2 linked regions of the Parashewanella spongiae genome follow. Each later gene encodes a partner of the first gene's protein in a complex. Links are inferred from orthologs where the notes say so. Each region holds a gene or a part of one and is shown on either strand. Other genes may lie near its edges. The genes, in order: dnaG and dnaB.

Region 1 (3,272 bases):
CAAGGATCATTGCAATCGCTTGAGGATACTCAGCGACAGAGCTTTGAACTGTGTTGATCCCTTCTTCAATACGCTTAGCGATAACAATTTCGCCTTCACGAGTCAGTAGTTCTACTGTGCCCATTTCACGCATATACATACGAACTGGATCGGTAGTACGTCCAAGTTCACTTTCAACAGTAGCTAATGCAGCAGCAGCTTCTTCAGCTGCATCTTCATCGGTGCTGTCCTCTGACATCATAATGTCATCGGCATCGGGAGCTTCTTCATAGACCCGAATACCCATGTCATTAATCATCTGAACAATATCTTCGATTTGATCTGCATCGACCATGTCTGCAGGTAAGTGATCGTTCACTTCTGCATAGGTTAGATAACCTTGTTCTTTACCTTTAGCAAGTAACAGCTTAAGTTGCGACTGCGGCGTATGATCCATAGATATCATCCAAGTTGGGTAAACAGTTTACGACGATGAGCGTTCGGACTATTAGCTAAGCTAAATATCCACGCAAAACGTCCATTATAACCTTGTGCACTACCTTGTGCTAGTCCAAGAGCAGGGTTTAAAAAGATATTTCGTCCTTATGGCAAGCAAAAATCACATATTTAAGTGATCTCTTCTTTGCGATAGGGGAATTAACTTTGCCCTTGAATTATGGATATCAGCTTTTGTAGCTGTACCCGTTCTTCCTTGGTGTGGTTTTGTTTTAGGCTGAGTTCTTGATATCGCTGTTCTAAATATTGGTTATTTAACCAAACGAGCGCTTTTTTAAACTCAGACTGATGGTTTTCTTCTTTAACTTGGTGCTCCCACTGAGCTAACTTTTTAAGCGTATTTAGCTGTGGTAACTGTCTATACTCTTCAATCAGTTGAGCACTGCTTAGTTGGCGAGTACGAGTCAAGTCGAGAAGTTGGTTAAGCAAATCCAGCCCTGGCAAAGATAAATAGGACAAAGCTGGTTGTGGTGGCAAATTGATGCCAATTTTTGGGTTTTGAACTAATAGTGCAATAGCCAGTCGGAGTGGTGTTCCACGTCCTTTTAGTGCTTTTGAACCCATTGGGTTTGAATTGCTATTAATTTTAAAACCAAATTTCTTTTTAAGTTCTTCACTGCTGTTCATTCCCAATTTATGGGCTAAATTATCAAGCAATAAGTTTTGTAAAATTTGATCTTGAATTTTCTCGATTAAATTCATTGCTTGTTTAGCAAGCTTGCTTTTATCACCACCAGATTCTGCCGTTAAGCTTTGAAACATGAATGATTTAAGAGATTGTGATTGTGCAATCAATTGCTCAAAAGCAACTTGGCCAATTCGCCTGATCATCGAGTCTGGATCATCACCATCATCAACGAACATAAATTTTACTTGATCGCCGGGCTTCAGTAGGGGTAATGCTGTTTCTAGGGCTCGCCAAGCGGCCTCTCTGCCTGCACGATCGCCATCATAGCAACAAATCACTTCTTCAGCATTACGCAGTAATAATTGAAACTGCTCGGCAGTGGTTGATGTGCCTAGCGAGGCAACGGCATAATCAACACCAAACTGAGCTAATGCTACTACGTCCATGTAACCTTCAACAATTAAGATTTGTTTAGGATTACGATGTTTTTGTTTTAATTCATAGAGGCCATAGAGTTCATTGCCTTTGTGAAAAATAGGTGTTTCAGGTGAATTGAGATATTTTGGTGTGCCTTCACCTAATACTCGTCCTCCAAACCCAATTACTCTGCCACGTCTATCATTAATTGGAAACATGAGCCGATCACGAAATCGATCATAACGTCGACCATTATCTTTCTCGATTAACATGCCAGCGGTAAGGAGTTTGTCCTGTGAATCTTGTTGGCCACGATATCGACCCAGCAAGTTGTCCCATCCATCTGGAGCAAAGCCAATACCAAAAGAGCTTATTACATCCGCTGATAGGTCGCGATGTTCAAGATATTTCAGTACTTTCTCTTTCTCTGGGTGCTGTCTTAGTTGAGTTTGATAGAAGCGATTGGCTTCATCCATCAACTGATAAAGATCACGGCTTAAGTTTTGATCTTTTTTGGGGCCTCGATATTCTTCTCTAGGAACATCTAAACCAATCAGTGAGGCTAACTCTTCGATGGCATCAACAAACTCAAGACGATCGTATTCCATAACGAAATCGATAGCGTTTCCGTGAACACCACATCCAAAGCAATGATAGAACTGTTTGTCATGACTGACAGTGAACGAAGGGGATTTCTCACTGTGAAATGGGCAGCAAGCAGAATAATTCTTGCCAGCTTTTTTGAGCGGCACTTTGCGGTTGACGAGTTCAACTATGTCTGTGCGAGCAACCAGCTCATTGATAAAATCACGAGGTATTGCCATAGTTCCACTTTATGCCGATTAAAACAAACAAGCCGCGCAATTGCACGGCCTGCTGTAACGTTAAAAGCGGTTATTTCAATTTTGCACGGATTAATGCACCAATGGCACCCATATCTGCACGGCCTTGAATTTTGCTTTTTAACGCACCCATTACTTTACCCATATCCGCCATGGTTGCTGCACCTACTTCTGTGACGGTTTCCGCAATAATTGCGTCAACTTCTTCTGAAGTTAGAGGCTTTGGAAGGAATGTATTAATTACATTCACTTCAGCGGCTTCTATGTCAGCAAGATCGCTGCGGTTCGCTGCTTCATATTGAGCAATCGAATCGCGGCGCTGTTTAACCATTTTGGTTAAGACCGCTATTACCTGATCATCATTCAGAGATTCGCGGGTATCCACTTCAATCTGTTTAATGGCGGCAAGTGCCAAACGAATAGTTCCCAATCTCGCTTTATCTTTAGCGATCATGGCTTGTTTCATCTGGTCTTTTAGCTGATCAATTAGGCTCATAGTGGATTAATATAAACGTACGCGACGTGCGTTTTCGCGAGAAAGCTTCTTAGCTAGACGTTTAACTGCAGCAGCTTTTGCGCGCTTACGACAAGTCGTTGGTTTCTCGTAAAATTCACGAGCACGTACATCTGCTAAGATTCCAGCTTTTTCACAAGAGCGCTTGAAACGACGAAGAGCTACGTCGAATGGTTCGTTTTCACGTACTTTAACAATTGGCATACGCCATCACCCCTTAGGTGTAGTTAATTTTGAAAGAAAACACCCATGTGGGTTAATTTTCAATCAAGGTTGATTTTAAATTGGTTCGGAATTTTACACTCACAAGATACGATTTGTAAAGCGCAATACCGAAGAGTTAGATAGAACTTTTGTCTATATGGCTTCGATTGCT
Region 2 (3,197 bases), 3.9 Mb from region 1 along the record:
ATTCATAGTTATCTACATCACCGCCAAAGGCTGCGGCGGCTTCTGGTGGTGCGTATACCAAGCGAACATCACGGATGATCAGTTGTTTGATTAAATAGTATTCCAAACCATTATGAAAACTGCGCACTGAGCAACGATAATTATCATCAGATTCGCATTGCTTGATGATGTCTTTACGGTTCTGTGCAATTGTTTCATAGCGTTTGAGCGGATCTTGGCCTAAATTTGCAATGACGGTATCAGTGACATTAGTGACGGCTTCGGTCACGTATAAACGTTCGTTGGCACCAGCTGATGGTTCTGCCGCTAAGGTTTTCGCTAAAAAGCCATCTTCAAGATAATTATGCTCTTGATTACTGTTATGTTGAATTGCACCGTAAGCACAGTGATGATTCGTGACAACCAAGCCTTTAGGTGAAACAAAACTAGCGGTACAATAGCCAAGACTGACCACAGCGTTCATTGGATATTGACTTAAATCGGCCAATTGTTTCGCAGAAATTTCAATTCCACGGTCAGTCAGCTTTTGTGCAATAGAAGGGAGTTGGTGTGGTTGCCATTGTCCTTCATCGGCGACAGCGAATCCCGATGTAAGAGCTAAGGCGGCGATCAATGCCTTGCGCATAAACGTTTCCTTTATTTTGAGTTATTATTTCCATTCATAAGCAGATAAGATGGAATACTGTGGTTTGCATGGGGTTATACCATATTTTTGTAAAATCGTTGTAAAACGGGAGTATCAATGTCACAACAGGGGACGAATAAACCCAAATTCAAAGCACGAGATGCCCAAGTAGAAGGGGTGAAAATGCCACCTCATTCACTCGAAGCGGAGCAATCGGTTTTGGGGGGGCTTATGCTGGATGCTGAAGCGTGGGATAAAGTGGCTGAAACTGTCGTTCGTGATGATTTTTATTCTCGCTCGCATCGGATGATATTCGAGGCGATGGGAAAACTGGTTGAAAGTGGACAACCATTGGACTTGGTCACAGTGACTGAGCAGTTAGAACTTGAAGATCAATTGGAAAGTGCTGGTGGTTTTGCCTACATCAGTGAAATCACTAAAAATACCCCAAGTGCGGGTAATATTGTTTCCTATTCTGAAATTGTACGCGAACGTGCGGTAGTTAGAGAGATGATCCGCGTTGCCCATGATATTGCCGACGCAGGTTACAACCCTGAAGGTCGAGCTTCTAGCGAACTACTAGATTATGCCGAAACGAAAGTCTTTAAAATTGCTGAGCAGCGTGCCGATGCCAACGCAGGGCCAGAAGGCATAAAATCAATTTTAGAAAAAACCGTCGATAAAATTGAAGAGCTATACAATAACCCTCATAACGGTGTTACGGGTGTTTCCAGCGGTTTTGGTGACTTAGATAATATGACGGCGGGCTTTCAATCGGGCGATTTAGTGATTGTAGCGGCGCGTCCGTCGATGGGTAAAACTACTTTTGCGATGAACCTCTGTGAACAGGCGGCTTTACATGAAGATAAACCTGTGTTGATCTTCAGTTTAGAAATGCCTTCTGAGCAAATCATGATGAGAATGTTGGCCTCATTAGGGCGTGTCGATCAAACTAAAATTCGTACTGGCCGTTTGGACGATGACGATTGGGCGCGCGTATCTTCCACCATGGGCATTATGCTTGAACAAGGCAAGATGTACATTGATGACTCGTCGGGACTGACTCCTAATGACGTTCGCTCACGGGCACGTCGTATTGCTCGTGAGTATGGTGGATTATCAATGATCATGGTCGACTATTTGCAGTTAATGCAGGTTCCGGCCTTATCAGACAACCGTACTTTGGAAATTGCTGAAATTTCCCGCTCATTAAAAGCGTTAGCCAAAGAGTTGGGTATCCCCGTGATCGCGTTATCGCAGTTAAACCGTTCATTGGAGCAACGTGCCGATAAGCGCCCCATTAACTCTGATTTACGTGAATCAGGCTCCATCGAGCAAGACGCCGATTTAATTATGTTTATTTATCGCGATGAAGTTTATAACGATACTTCAGAAGATAAAGGTACTGCCGAAATTATTATTGGTAAACAACGTAACGGCCCAATTGGGCGAGTAAGGTTGACCTTCCAAGGCCAATTTTCTCGTTTTGATAATTTTGCTGGACCACAGTTTGAAGAAGATTAATACCATTAACCAACAGGTTACTCACCGAAACAGGATTGTTTTTTGAAGCCATTTCCTCGCGCAGAAATCAGTTGCCGTGCCCTGAAAGCTAACCTTGCACGGTTAAAAGAAATTGCACCACAAAGCCAAGTTATGGCGGTGGTAAAAGCCAATGGTTATGGTCATGGTTTATTAAACGTGGCTAAGTGCTTGCCTCAAGCTGAGGGCTTTGGATTAGCAAGGTTGGAAGAAGCTATGATGCTCAGGGCTGGTGGCATCACGCGAAAGTTACTATTGCTCGAAGGCGTATTTCATCAAACCGATTTACCAAAGCTTATCGAGCAGAATATTGAAACTGTTGTTCATCATGATTTCCAGCTGAAAATGCTAGAGCAAGCCAGCTTAGATAAACCTATAACTGTGTGGTTAAAGTTAGATTCTGGTATGCATCGTTTAGGGTTTGTCGCGGCAGATTTCAAAAAGGTGTATCAACGATTATTGGATTGTCCAAATGTTGCCAAGCCAATTCATTTGATGACTCATTTTGCTTGTGCCGATGAGCCAGAAAATCCAATGACCCAAGCGCAACATCAACAGTTTATCAATCTCATTAATGGCTTAGAAGGGGAGCGTTCGCTGGCGAATTCAGCGGCAACCTTATACTGGCCGCAAACCCAAGCTGATTGGATAAGACCTGGGATAGCGCTTTATGGTGTATCACCTGTCGTAGGGGACTTAGGTTCAAACCACGGTCTAACCGCGGCCATGGAGCTTAAATCTGAATTAATTGCTATTCGTGAGCATCAAGCGGGTGAAAGTGCAGGGTACGGTGCATTTTGGGTTGCTAAGCACGACACGGTTTTAGGTGTGGTGGCGATTGGTTATGGTGATGGTTACCCTCGTAATGCCCCAGAAGGTACACCCATTTTGATAAATGGCCGCCGCGTGCCGATTATTGGCCGAGTGTCAATGGACATGCTCACGGTCGACCTTGGCATTGCCTCTGAAGATAATGTAGGTGATGAAGTTATGTTATGGGGGCGAGAACTACCTGTAGAGGAAGTTGCTG

Evidence for each region.
Region 2: the proteins of dnaG (region 1) and dnaB are in contact, whole or in part, in a crystal structure (PDB 2R6A), measured with the Geobacillus stearothermophilus proteins. The link is inferred for Parashewanella spongiae from one-to-one orthologs. Residues at the interface, in WP_049624496.1 of Geobacillus stearothermophilus: Lys456, Leu457, Leu458, Pro459, Ala460, Asn463, Ala464, Leu467, Leu535, Leu536, Ile537, Ala538, Gln544, Glu545, Asp548, Tyr549, His552; in WP_033016901.1 of Geobacillus stearothermophilus: Ser13, Glu15, Ala16, Gln18, Glu91, Leu92, Asp94, Ala95, Val96, Pro97, Thr98, Ala99, Ala100, Asn101, Tyr104, Tyr105, Ile108.

Annotation. Positions count from the first base shown.
Region 1 is NZ_CP037952.1:4,263,740-4,267,011, reverse strand. The notes cover bases 1-2,940. They hold dnaG (DNA primase), read right to left. Parts: upstream 2,365-2,940; coding sequence 637-2,364; downstream 1-636. Other genes in these bases: rpsU (30S ribosomal protein S21), read right to left, coding at 2,885-2,940; E2I05_RS16915 (GatB/YqeY domain-containing protein), read right to left, coding at 2,435-2,878; rpoD (RNA polymerase sigma factor RpoD), read right to left, coding at 1-436. Also shown: more of rpsU, read right to left, coding at 2,941-3,100. UniProt on the Escherichia coli protein: RNA polymerase that catalyzes the synthesis of short RNA molecules used as primers for DNA polymerase during DNA replication.
Region 2 is NZ_CP037952.1:408,740-411,936, forward strand. What follows is about bases 81-2,945. They hold dnaB (replicative DNA helicase), read left to right. Parts: upstream 81-742; coding sequence 743-2,149; downstream 2,150-2,945. Other genes in these bases: E2I05_RS01465 (S46 family peptidase), read right to left, coding at 81-625; alr (alanine racemase), read left to right, coding at 2,192-2,945. Also shown: more of E2I05_RS01465, read right to left, coding at 1-80; more of alr, read left to right, coding at 2,946-3,197. UniProt on the Escherichia coli protein: The main replicative DNA helicase, it participates in initiation and elongation during chromosome replication. Travels ahead of the DNA replisome, separating dsDNA into templates for DNA synthesis.